Regions from separate parts of the Paenibacillus sp. JT22N7 genome, predicted to be linked through region 1. Evidence: riboswitches for the same ligand, from Rfam matches in the RefSeq annotation. Region 1 holds a riboswitch; each other region holds the start of a gene.
What was found. Region 1 has a riboswitch for cyclic di-AMP ahead of kdpF (K(+)-transporting ATPase subunit F). Riboswitches for the same ligand answer to the same signal wherever they lie in the genome.
Positions count from the first base shown of each region.

Region 2: another riboswitch for cyclic di-AMP. It lies ahead of AC50Y5_RS31060 (resuscitation-promoting factor); the one in region 1 lies ahead of kdpF (K(+)-transporting ATPase subunit F).
Region 3: another riboswitch for cyclic di-AMP. It lies ahead of AC50Y5_RS00815 (hypothetical protein); the one in region 1 lies ahead of kdpF (K(+)-transporting ATPase subunit F).
Region 4: another riboswitch for cyclic di-AMP. It lies ahead of AC50Y5_RS29365 (C40 family peptidase); the one in region 1 lies ahead of kdpF (K(+)-transporting ATPase subunit F).

Region 1 covers NZ_JBXENY010000004.1:282,913-286,119, forward strand. The annotation lists gene AC50Y5_RS12815 (response regulator) at 1-179, opposite strand, end outside; cyclic di-AMP (ydaO/yuaA leader) riboswitch at 754-954, shown strand; cyclic di-AMP (ydaO/yuaA leader) riboswitch at 1,063-1,252, shown strand; gene kdpF (K(+)-transporting ATPase subunit F) at 1,508-1,585, shown strand; gene kdpA (potassium-transporting ATPase subunit KdpA) at 1,626-3,207, shown strand, end outside.
Region 2 covers NZ_JBXENY010000017.1:10,242-13,448, reverse strand. The annotation lists gene AC50Y5_RS31060 (resuscitation-promoting factor) at 300-1,445, opposite strand; cyclic di-AMP (ydaO/yuaA leader) riboswitch at 1,691-1,898, opposite strand; gene AC50Y5_RS31055 (TatD family hydrolase) at 2,083-2,856, opposite strand; gene AC50Y5_RS31050 (HD domain-containing protein) at 2,973-3,207, opposite strand, start outside.
Region 3 covers NZ_JBXENY010000001.1:184,025-187,231, reverse strand. The annotation lists gene AC50Y5_RS00820 (arsenic transporter) at 1-803, shown strand, start outside; cyclic di-AMP (ydaO/yuaA leader) riboswitch at 1,018-1,183, shown strand; gene AC50Y5_RS00815 (hypothetical protein) at 1,188-1,607, shown strand; gene AC50Y5_RS00810 (beta-mannosidase) at 1,799-3,207, opposite strand, start outside.
Region 4 covers NZ_JBXENY010000014.1:90,195-93,401, reverse strand. The annotation lists gene AC50Y5_RS29380 (GNAT family N-acetyltransferase) at 1-60, opposite strand, end outside; gene AC50Y5_RS29375 (FAD-binding domain-containing protein) at 60-950, opposite strand; gene AC50Y5_RS29370 (cryptochrome/DNA photolyase family protein) at 893-1,096, opposite strand; gene AC50Y5_RS29365 (C40 family peptidase) at 1,238-1,708, opposite strand; cyclic di-AMP (ydaO/yuaA leader) riboswitch at 1,710-1,881, opposite strand; gene AC50Y5_RS29360 (hypothetical protein) at 2,311-3,126, opposite strand; gene AC50Y5_RS29355 (M1 family metallopeptidase) at 3,142-3,207, opposite strand, start outside.

The DNA.
Region 1 (3,207 bases):
TACGGCATGCTAATATCCGTCGCTACGATGTCCGGTTCCAGACGCTCAATCAGCTCCATCGCTTCCCTGCCGTTCGCCGCCGTATCTACAATTTCAAAGCCATGGCGCTCCCATGCAATTTCGTGCAGCAGCCCGCTGCGCGTCTCTTCTTCATCATCTACCAGCAGCACTTTATACATCGTTCATCCCCCCGCTATTTAAATACGCGGCCGAGCAGCCGCAAACACCTGATTCTGTCAGCATGCTATTTATCATATTCGTTTCCTTGTTTTCTGGAAAGAGGGGGTGCTTTGAGTAAACAAGCGTAAACGGCTGAAGCCGTCCTTTGGCGGCAAAGCTACCGTTTCGCGATGAAATATAGAGAAAGGAAGAAAAAAATCATATGCTTTCCTATATTTTAAAGAAATCGCGAGATAAATCGACCTTGCTAAAGATAAATCTCGTTGTAAGCGTTTAAAATCAAACTAATCCGCTGCATTCGCTCTCTTTTGCGGCGTAAGCTTCCTTTACAGCAATCGCGGCGGGGGAGTATGATTCATAGCATGCATGAACCTTTTTTTGAAATATAAGAATTTATAAGTTTTGCACTTATAAATAGGCTTATATTTCTCGGACTGAAACGCGCTGCGCCGCCAAAGGAAGGCGATAGCCGTTTCACCTTGAAATATAGGAAAGTATAGGTTTTCGTTATCCTTTCTCTATATTTCTAAGGGCAAAGCTCTTCGCTCGTCCCAGAAGGACGACGAAGTCGTTTTTGCTTGATCGCTGAGTCTTCGCCCAATAGGCGAAGAGCGGGGGAACCAAACGCACTGCAGCCATCCGATGTGAGAGTCGGAAGCTGGCAGCGCAGGGGTGAATCGTTTGCAGGAGTGTCATGAAACTTCAGGCAAATGTAGGGCGACTCTCACCGCCCGAATCCGACAGCTAACCTCGTAAGCGCAGGTGTAGAGAGGAATGGTGAACGATTGTGACCTTGTAAATCAGGCCACAGAGCGTCATACGCCTCTGTGGTTTTTTGTTGTCTTTTTTTCGAAAATAACACTCGCAACATCGGCAGGCATTTTGTTTCAAACGCTGAGTTCTGCACTGCCGCAGAAACGGGGGAACCATCGACGGCTCTCTGTCGTTGTCCAATGGACAATTGCAGGGAACGTCACGGGGTGAATCGCAAGGGCACGATAAGTGCCAAGCGTAGGGCGTCTCTCGCGCCCGAATCCGACAGCTAACCTCGCAAGCGTCAACGGGAGAGGCCACACTTACACTTATCGCAGGCGAATCAGGGGCGTATGATGCCCGGATGAAGGAAGCTGCGGGTGAAGAGTCCTCTTTGCCCAAGGCTTCTTTTTTGCTGCCTTTTTTTCCAAAATGACTAGGGATAAAACGAAATAAGGAGCGCTGCAGCTATGCTGGATATCGGAATGGCTTTGACCTTAATCGCAGCTTTCGGGCTGATTGCCGGATTTATACGCTGGTGCGATCGGTCCATTAGCGAAACGGAGGAACGGGGATGATTCTCATATTGCTCGTTACAGGAGCTTTGCTGGTGTATCTCGTCTACGCCTTGCTCCATCCGGAAAAATTTTAGCAAATAACGTTTCATCATTTATAGCAAGGGAGGAACAGCTGTGGACGTCTTGCAAATGGCGGTAGTCGTCGGCATGATCATGCTGATCGCAAAGCCGCTTGGGCATTATTTATATTCCGTGTTTTCAAACGTTCCAAACCGTACTGACAAGCTGTTTGGACGAATCGAAGCGCTCATATATGCAGTAATCGGGCTCAAAAATCGCCAAGGCATGAGCTGGAAAAGATATGCGCTCAGCTTTATTACACTCAATTTCGTGCTCGTAGCTGTCAGCTATGTACTGCTGAGGGTGCAAAGCGGTCTGCCGCTTAACCCGAATGGAATCGGCGGCATGGAGCCGACACTCGTCCTAAATACGGTCATCAGCTTTATGACCAATACGAATCTCCAGCATTACAGCGGCGAATCAGGGCTGACGTATTTTGCGCAAATGGCCGTCATTACGATGATGATGTTTACGTCCGCCGCTACCGGCTTTTCCGTTGCTGTCGCCTTCGTGCGCGGCATTACGAGCAAAGGCGGAACGCTCGGCAACTTTTTCGAGGATTTCGTCAAAGCACATACGCGGATTTTCTTCCCGCTCGCTATTATCATTACGCTGCTGCTTGTGGCGCTGCAAGTGCCGCAAACGCTTAGCCCTACCTTGACCGTTACGACACTCGAGGGCGCGGTTCAGCATATCGCCATCGGGCCAGTCGCCTCGCTGGAGTCGATTAAGCATCTTGGCACGAATGGCGGCGGTTTTTTCGGAGTCAACTCCGCCCATCCGTTCGAAAATCCCAACCCGCTGACGAATGTCATTGAGATTTTGTCCATGTGGGCACTGCCTGCCGCGCTGCCCTTCATGTATGGCCGGTTTGCGAAAAGCAGCAAGCAGGGCTGGGTTATTTTTTCGGCGATGATGGCGCTGTTTCTGATCTTTCTTACGATTTCCTATACGGCTGAAAAAAGCGGCAACCCGCTGATCGCCACACTCGGCATCGACGCTTCGCAAGGCAGCATGGAGGGCAAGGAGGTTCGCTTCGGCATCGCCCAGTCCGCGCTGTTCACGACGGTGACGACGGCGGCCACGACCGGCTCGGTCAATTCGATGCACGATACGCTCACTCCGCTTGGCGGGCTCGTTCCCCTTGCCCAAATGATGCTGAACGTCGTCTTCGGCGGCAAAGGCGTCGGGCTCGTCAATATGCTGATGTATGCGATGCTGACGGTGTTCATCTGCGGGCTGATGGTCGGACGGACACCAGAATTTCTCGGACGAAAAATAGAGCCGCGCGAAATGAAGCTCATTGCCATTGCCATTCTCGTGCATCCGTTTATTATTCTCGCGCCAACGGCAGCGGCTTTTCTAACCGACCTGGGGCAAGGCGCTATATCCAATTCGGGCTTTCATGGCATTACGCAGGTGCTTTATGAATATACGTCCTCGGCCGCCAACAACGGCTCCGGGTTTGAGGGGCTGGCCGACAATACGCCGTTCTGGAATATAACGACCGGGCTTGTGATGTTTTTCGGCCGATATATGTCGATGATTGCGCTGCTTGCTGTTGCCGGATCACTCAGCCGCAAGCAGTGGGTGCCGGAGACGATTGGCACGTTCCGAACGGACAATTCGCTGTTTG
Region 2 (3,207 bases), on a different contig from region 1:
TTGGATATTCGTTCAAGCGTAAACGGCTGTCGCCGTCCTTTGGCGGCAAAGCTGCCGTTTCGCGGTGAAATATAAGCTGATTATAAATGTGAAACTTATCAATCTTATATTTCAGAAAAAATGGGCGATTGCTGCAACAACAACCCGCTCATTCACGTCTGTTTTATTATAACCCCAATTGGCCATTCAAGCGAATCTGACGCAAACAAAAAGAAGAGGCAAGGCCTCTTCCGCATCCTGTCATATTTAGCTTATGATTGCGATAAACTAGAGCACAATCCATAAAGAACTGCCACTAATTAGCTAAGCGATGGCTTGTTAGGACCAATCACATAAACGGTAAATCCTTTTTTCTTACCAAATTTATTAGCTTGCTTCTCACTGTCAAAATAAACATCGATCTTATTGCCCTTGATCGCACTTCCGGTATCTTCAGCACGGCGGAAACCAATGCCCTCGATATACACCCACCAACCGAGTGGAATGATATCCGGGTCAACGGCAATTGTCCGTCCTTCCGATACTTTAGCGCCAGAGGCCGTAATTCCGTAGTCCGGGTGCCCTTCGCTCTTGCCCGTTGATGCTAAGCCAGCTGAATAGGCCGTCAATGTGACGTTGCTGAGCACTTTTTTGGATGTGAGCGTTGTGCCGTCTACCGTTACATTGTTGCTGGTTGTCGCTGTCGACAGCACAGTAACTTTAGGCTCCGGCTTTTTCGTACCGACTGCAACGACCTGATTGACCGCAACCGTTTCGACTACCTTGTCTACCACTTTCTTGGAGACAAGTACGCCATCTTCAAACTGCTTCTCAATTTTGATCGTTACGACGCCTTCTTTGCCCGTCTGCACAACCTTCTCCTTGCCTACTTCCAGGTTCGGATCTTCCTTCTTCACAATGGTGAACGGTGTTGGGCTGGACGACTTGCCTAGCTTCGTATCGACGCGAATGACTGTTACGGTCATATCCGCGCTGACGCCCGAGCCAAGCGAAGGTAATACTTTATCATCATCTTCAACAGGAATATTTAATTTCTTTATCGCTGCCTGCACGGTTTTCTCTGTCGTGTACACCGTTGATGTTTTGCCATCAGCTTTTACAAGTAGCGGTACCGCATGCTTAATTTCAAAGCGGTCCCCATCCTTTACTGCCGTATTCAGAGGTACAGATACCTCGTCATGCGGGCCAATTGTAATAGCTTGTTCATCCAGTAGGCGTTGCAGGACCCATTGTTTCGTTGAAACAACGGTTTCTTGTCCATTCACTACTACGGATACGCTTTTGTCAGCCGATCCGTACAACAACACCAAAAACATGAAAGTCATAGCGATTGAGATCGTAGTACTCAAAAGAATCAAACGCAAGTTTTCACGCTTCCATCGCAATGCGAAAGACATGCTGGATGATCGTTTCCCATGGGTCTCACTTGATTGAATAATGCCCACTTCATCGGTCCTCCTTCATAGCCCCGCCGTCGAATTACGCATGATACCATTGACGCGACTATAGTATATTGGCGTGCTTCTAGCACGCTCCAGTATATTTCCTCTGCAACCTCCTAGATTTACCCTATGACGACGGTTTACCCAATATTCAAAAATAAAAAGAAAGCCCGTCGACAGAGGATCTGTTTCGTGGCTTCCCGGGAACGTCAAAATAGACTATTCAGGAATGGTGGATGCACGAGGTTGATCACTCTCTATAAACGCTTACGAGGTTAGCTGTCGGGTTCGGGCAAGAGAGCTGCCCTATCGTCGGAAGAATGCTCATGGCAATCCCCGCCAAATTCACCCCTAGAAGAAATTCAGGTGCGCGTGCAATGTGATCCGCAAATTCCTCACAGCATCGTGCATGGTTCCCCCGCTCTCCAAAGTTCGAAGATTAAGCGCAAACTGGAAATCCAATACAAAAATTTAAAGCTCTGAAATGAATCATACCTTCATCGGAGCCTAATTGTAAAGATCAGATAAAAACCGATTTAAGCGAAATTTTAGGATATTTACGGAAAAGAGAGTCTATTTCAGCATGAAAAATTAGTTTTATCGCCGTAAAGGTCACTTATTCTCGTTTTTATAGCCGTTTTTACACAATTCCGAAACATTTTTTACCGTTTTCGGTCGTTAAATTGGCGATTTCGGCCACCGATTTTCCTAATATTTCTGCTGCGGCTTCCGCAACGAGCGACACATAAGACGTCTCATTTCGTTTCCCTCGGAATGGATGAGGGGTCAAATATGGGGCATCCGTTTCGATCAAAATTCGGTCACTCGGAACCATCGCAAGCACCTCTTTTGGCACCCTTGCATTTTTGAATGTAAGCGGTCCCCCGAACGATATATAGAAGTTCATATCGAGGCATTTTTGAGCCGTTTCTGGACTGCCGGAAAAGCAATGCATAATGCCGCCAACCTCAGAAGCATTTTCCTCCTTCAGCAGCTTGACAATATCCTCATGGGCATCGCGATTATGAATAATAATTGGTTTTTTCAACTTCTTGGCTAAGCGAATTTGCTCGCGAAATACGCGATGCTGGACGTCTTTTGGGGACGTATCCCAATGGTAATCCAGTCCGATTTCGCCAATGGCTACCACTTTAGGATGAGAGCAAAGCTCTTCAATCCATCCCAGATCCTCCGGCAGCATATCGATGCTGTCAACGGGGTGCCAGCCAACTGCTGCATATATAAAATCATATTTTTCTGCCAGCGCAAGTGTTGTTGGAATCGTTTCCCGATTGAATCCAATATTAACCATTAAATCCACCCCTGCCGCACGCGCTCTTTCGATAACAGCTTCGCGGTCTTCGTCAAAATGCGGGGAGTCCAAATGGGTGTGTGTGTCGAATAAAGAAATCATAATTGAGCAAGCTCCTTCTATATTATAGTCTATGGTGAAACGGTCGAAAGCCGTCCTTTGGCGGCGCGTTTCAGTCCGAGAAATATAGAGAAAGTATGGCAAAATCATATACTTTCCTATATTTTAAATAACATTCGTACTTTATCGCTTAATTGATCAGCGGCAGCGCGCAGCTTCTCTTCCGGATAATACAAATGGGACTGGCCCTGATGAAGTCCAGTAATGGAACGAATGATGTCAGATTTCGTGGAAATTTCACTGACAGCCTCGTAGCTATCCATTAACAAAATCGGCGTCTTTTCTTCTTTTCCGCCTTTTTTCGTATCAGGCTGATACACATCATACGGTTGA
Region 3 (3,207 bases), on a different contig from region 1:
CCGCTACACTAGGTCTGCTGCTGCTCACCTTGCTGCTGTTCCTCTACTTTTACCATCAGCTTCCCCGGGAAGTACCCCATACGATTTCAATCGTCCCTATTCACTCTGGCTACCATCCTTTACTCACTCCTGCCGGAAGCAAGCCTGCACAGCCCAAATACAGCAGCCGCTTTATGAAATCGATTCTGCTTTTCGTCTTCTCCGTTCGGCTCAGCTTATTTGCTGCATCCTATTTGCACATCCCCGTTGAGTGGGTCGCTGTTTTCGGCTCCTTGCTGCTCCTTTGTTGGCGCTGGATTTACCTGAAAATGCCACCGAACGACATTTTGCGTAAAATCCCCTGGCATATACTCATATTCGCCTTCGCCATGTATATCATTATTTATGGCCTGCACAACATTGGCCTGACGCAAGGACTCGTTCAGGTGTTCGAGCCGCTCGTTACTGGCAGCCTGATGAATGCAAGCATTTTAATCGGAGGGCTCGTCTCCGCCATGTCTACACTCGTCAACAATCATCCCGCACTCATGATCGGCACGATCACGCTTACTGAAATGAACCTCGACCCGCTTACCCTCAAAATCGCCTACCTCGCCAGCGTCATTGGGAGCGATATTGGCTCACTCATTTTACCGATAGGCACGCTAGCCTCACTCATTTGGATGAATCTTGTGCAGAAATCCAAAGTAAAAATCAGTTGGATGGATTATGTCAAAGTAACGCTTGTCATCATTCCGCCTGTGCTGCTGTTTACCCTCACTCTTCTTGCTCTATGGGTTGGCTGGATTTTCCCAATGCACTAGCTCACAACAACGTATACATGAGCGGTCAGTCTACAAATAGGTGTTTTCTGATAAATCCGCAGCTATTTCTATGGCAAACGGGCGCTGCCACCAAATGACGGCAGCGCCCGTTTGCCTATAAGGCAGCAGTACTATTTATTTTATTTACTACTAAAAGGTTTACAATTGAGGAATAACGGTTTAATATATATCCCTAGCCGAATTCTAGCACTCTAATATTAAATCGCTTAATTTTTCAATTGAAAAAGCGGGGGAACCAACAACGTGGTTGAAGCGAAAGCTTGAATCGCAAGGGGTGAATCCGGTGCATCGCGCACTGGTAGGGCAGCTCACTGGCCCGAATCCGACAGCTAACTCCGTAAGCGAACGTGAGGAGAGATGAATATGATTGTCCTTCATGCGCCGGACGCTCCGCCTAAGGCGAAGCACGCAATGAAGCTTACGGTCAAACGCATTGAGCTGTTTGTCATTCCAGCACTCAATGTAGACGCCGCCGGAAACCGTGCCTGCTTGCGGGTAACGACGGACAAAGGCATTGGCTTTGGCGAAACATTTGTCGACGAGATGGAGCGCCCTAACGATTGGGGCCTGTGGTGCAGCGCGCTGAGCAGCTTTATCGGCACCTTGTCTATTACAGGACGATCGCTTCGGAGCGAGCAAGCCGATCATCACAGTGTGTACAACCTATTCGATCATGCGATTCATCATCTCAAAAGCTGGACCGCAGACATTGAACCGGACGACAACGCTTCTGAGGAACCTATTTTACTTAGCCGCTCCTTATTCTACCTTTCAATTTTTTAGCCTATTTTGGGTCACCATAATGCAAAGGAACCTTCCCCGCCATGTTTCAGCTGGCAGGAAAGGTTCCTTTTTTTCTATCGGCTGCTTGTCCTTTCAAAGTGAAACGGCTTTCGCCGTCCTCTGGCGGCGCGGCGCGTTTCAGTCCGAGAAATATAGAGAAAGGATGGGAAAATCATATACTTTCCTATATTTTAAATAAAATCGGTCATCGAATGGACATTCAGCTCGCCCGGCGACGCAGCGCTGAAAGCCTGATCTCCTTGCGGATTTCGCGCGTAAAACGTAATCGTACGCGGTTCGTTCGGCAGCAGATCGAAATAGTTGTCGCTGAAAACACCTTCGATCGACGCAGAAAGTCGAACCTGCTTGGCCAGCGTATCCGTCTCCAGCACATAAGCGGTGCCGCCGCTGCCTTGAACCTCGCTGATCTTTATGGCCGGAGCCGCAAGCTCAAGCTCATTCATCGGCCTGAAATAATGCTCCTTTTCCTCCACGAGCAGTCCACCCTGCTTTAGCTTCGCCACAAGAACGACTTCACCTGGCTGAATGCCTTCGGAAAGCAGCGCTTCCAGCTCTAAGGAGCAGGCGATATGGCCGTTGTTTGGCTGAAGCGATACCGGAACGGCAAACTGCTTCAGCACCTCGCCCGTGAATGAACGCAGCTCAAGCGCAAGCTCGCCGATGAAAGGTTCATTTTGATCTGACAATACATAACAATCGACGCGGCCGCTGCTCGCGCAGTCAAACGACAGCATGATGTCGCGGAAGCTGCGTGCCGCATAATATTGCAGCGCCTTCCAGCGCCCGTAATAGTCCATTCCCGCCCATGAGGCGACAGGCCAGCAATCGTTCATTTGCCAATACAGGGACCCCATGCAAAATGGCTTTTTCCGCCGATGGGCTTCAATCGCTGTCTTCATCGCTTCCGCCTGCAAAACCTGGCTCAAATAAAGAAATGCCGGGAAATCCTTCGGCTGGCGCAAATACATATCCATATATTCCTTGATCAACTGGTTGCCGCGCGCGTTTTTCTGATGCGCCAGCATTACCTCCGATTCAATGGCCATGTCCGCTTCTTCCGCATACTGCTGCACCGTTTGCAGCTCAGGAAACGATTGGAAGCCGTATTCGCTCATGAATCGGCCGACGTGGACGTTGTATTTTTCAAAAGGCTCTACGTTATGCCAGACGCCCCAATAGTGAATATCGCCGCTCTTCGACAAGTTGAAAGCATGCTGCTCACCGTCTCCCGTCAGCCCCCGCATCGGTGAAGAAGGCCAATACGCAATACCATTGCCAAGCCCCGCGACCGCCTGCGGCAATATCCGGTGGAAAATCGCCTCATAATCAGCCCACAGCTGCTCGCGCTGCTCAGGCGTATAGTCGCGCTTCCAGCCCCAGCCCATATTTTCATCATAATGCGACCAGGCCGTATCGATTTCATTGTTGCCGCACCATATGGCGATACATGGGTGATTGCGCAGACGCCGAACGTTTTCCTCCGCCTCCAGACGCACATTTTCCAGAAAAGCCTCATCTCCGGGATACATGCTGCAAGCGAACATGAAGTCCTGCCAAACGAGCAATCCGTACTCATCGC
Region 4 (3,207 bases), on a different contig from region 1:
AATCTTCCAGCCAAATGGCGGCTGGGCGCCAGCAGGAGCAGCATTTGCTTTTGTCATCATTATACAATCTCCTTATAAATCTCAATCGCGCGGGCGCGTGAAGCTTTCAAATCAACGATGGCATGCGGCTGCGGTAGGTGGATTTGCTTATCAGGCAGATGGGCAAGCTCCGGCAGCCAGCGTCTAATGTAAGTGCCGCTCGGATCATGTGTTGCGGACTGCGTGGCCGGATTCATAATGCGAAAATATGGCGCGGCGTCGTAGCCGAGCGACGAGCTCCAAAGCCAGCCGCCTCGGTTCAGTGTATGATCATAATCGGCCAGCTGGCGGCGGAAATACTGCTCGCCCAGCGTAAATGGGCATAACAGATTTTTCGTCAAAAACATGGCGGTAACCATCCGCAGCCGATTCGGCATTTCCCCCGTTTCATTTAGCTGCTTCATAGCGGCGTCAATAACAGGAATGCCCGTTTTTCCTTCGCTCCATGCCTCGAAATGCTGATCGCTTAGCGCAGATAAATCAAGCTTCTGCTCATATCGGTAGAAGTCCTCATTGTATTTTCCTTGATATAGAAAAAAATCCCGCCATGCCAGCTGTCTAATCCACGCCTCGGCTCCAAACTGCTGCTGCGCCGCTTCGTAGGCTTGCCGTGCTGACAGCGCTCCCGTATTCAAATAACGCGCCAAATGGCTCGTATGGTCGTCCGCAAACTGGTCGCGGCCGCCTTCATAGCCAGACAGGCGTTGATTTAGAAATTGCTCCAACACCTCGGCTGCATGGCTCGCGTGGGATTGGCCGCGCCCGGCTGAGTCATCTATCTGCCGAAAGGCTGCCGCAGCCAGATGCTCCCGCGGAAGACTGAAGCGCTCTGCCATGCTGGCATCTATATTTTTCAGCGTATTAAGCTGCTGCAGTGTTGTCTCGCCCGCAGGGGAATAGTGGCTCTGCATAAAGGATGCCATATGCGGTAAAACGGCGTAAATACCTTGTAAGGCTCACTGCGCCGAGAAAACGTATGGAGCTCCTCCAAATCGGCCAGCGGCGCATCGTCGAGCGTCATCCAGCGGCGTCCCGCTGCGCGTACAACCTGCTGCATAGCGTGGTCGCGTGCCCTTGCATAAGGCGTTGCCAGAAAACAGCAAAGCCGCAAGCTATTTGTCCGAAGACAAACAACTGCGGCTTTGCTGATTGAGACAGCAGCTTTTCGTTATGTAAGCGAAAAAAGCGTGGCCTGGCTCTATTGCTCGCTTGCGTACTTGTCGTAAGCGTCTTGGCTCATAACGCGTGTAGCTGATACGTAACGATCAGCATAATAAGACTCGCTAAGTTTGCTAATAATAACGCCTCTGCTCGAGGAAGCATGTGCAAACTTTCCATCGCCTACGTAAATACCAACGTGGGAGATGCCTTTGCCGCTCGTGTTGAAGAATACGAGATCGCCAGCGATCAGGTCACTCTTCTTCACTTCACTGCCATCGTTCGATTGGGCTTGGGAAGTACGGGAAAGATCGATGCCCATTTTGTCGAAAACATACTTCGTAAAACCGGAGCAGTCGAAGCCTTTCGTAGTCGTTCCGCCGCTTTGGTACGGTGTGCCGATCAGATCAGCGATAACACCATCCATCTTCGAACTCGCGAACACGCTGCCTGCTTGGAAAGCAAGCATTAATACAAGACCAACGAGTAGTGCAGTAACCTTCTTCAAAATTTGAAACTCCTTCCGGTGCCGACGAGGTTAGCTGTGGGGTTCGGTTGTGAAGGTTCCCTATGATTTCCAAGACACTTGAATCAAGCCGTCCAAGCATCGAAATCAATTCACCCAAAGTGGTTCCCCCGTATTTCTATACCTTTGCGGTATAAAAAATTAGGCTGGTTTAATTTTGCTCTGCGCTAATAATTCGTTTTTTTCATGTGATTTCCTTCTATATGAATGAATTTCTAATAATTCTCATGTAACCTTTTGGCTCAATTTTGCGTTAAAACAAGTTTCTTGCCTAATAAATGTTCGATCTATCGCCGTTCTTGGGCAAAAAAACATTTTGTCAGTTTATATGAGAAATAGGCAGCTAATATGCTATGAATCGTGTGAATAGGCAAGAATTATAGCGTAAAATGAAGATTTAGAGAGTTTGAGCTAGGTCGCCATATAGGCTGGGAAGTAAATGGAGGCTTTACCTGCAGGTGCAGGATAACGGCAAAAAACCGATTTCGGCCTTTTGGCCGCAATCGGTTTTTTTATGAGAAGGGCTTTAGAAAAATGAGAATACTAAATGAGAATTAGGTGGGGTTGCCCTCATTTTTCTAAGGGTCTCAGCTCTGCTTTGATTGCAGGCAATCGTATTGGGCAGCGAGCGTCCATACTTTTAACAAGGTGCGCGGCAGATGATAGGCTTGATGCATGATGAGTGCCAGCATGCCTGCCCAAGCATAGGAAAGCCCAGACACAGCGAGCGAAGCGGCAACAGCCAGCAGCCACATCAGCAGAGAGAGGCCGGCATAAGGGAAAAGATTTCGGAGCGCATGGCTGAGCCAGCGCAAGGAGCCCGTGCCGGAGGCGGCGCCGAACTGCATAGCGAGCAGCAGCAGGTGAACGAGGAAGCTCCATAGCAGCCAGCCGCCAAAGCCCGGCAGCGTGCCTTGCAGCAGCTCGCCCAGCGAATGGCCCTCCATAAGCAGCTTGAAGGCGCGAGGCAGCAGGAACCAGCCGGGTGCGAAAATAAGCAGCGTGCGCAGCCAATAGAGCAGCGTCACGGGCTTCCAAGCTTTGCGAATGCCTTGAAGAAACTGTGTTTCACCTGTTTCGCCCATATGATGCAGCGAGTAGAGCAGCCCCGCATTGAACAGCGGCGTCAGCAGCATGCGGGCAGCGAACAAGCCGCCCAGAAGCCACAAATAAGGATTGATCAAATCCGTCTTCGTCAATTGAAACTGGGCCTCGCTGAAGAACAGCGACACGGCCGAGTCAGACGGATGCTGGAGCGGAAAGCGCCGCAGCAGCGGCAGTACAGTCATATCAACAAAACGGTAAAGGAAAAGTCCCCATAATAGCTGGTAAAGGAATAACAGAATGACGATATAGAAATGGCGGATAGCGAGCCGCCAGCCTTGCTTCATATGCTGCTTCATTTTTCAACCTCCTCTCTACCAGCCTACGGATCCGAGCAAGCCTTCGATGAGCTTCGTCAGGCCGAGGCTCCATCGAATGCG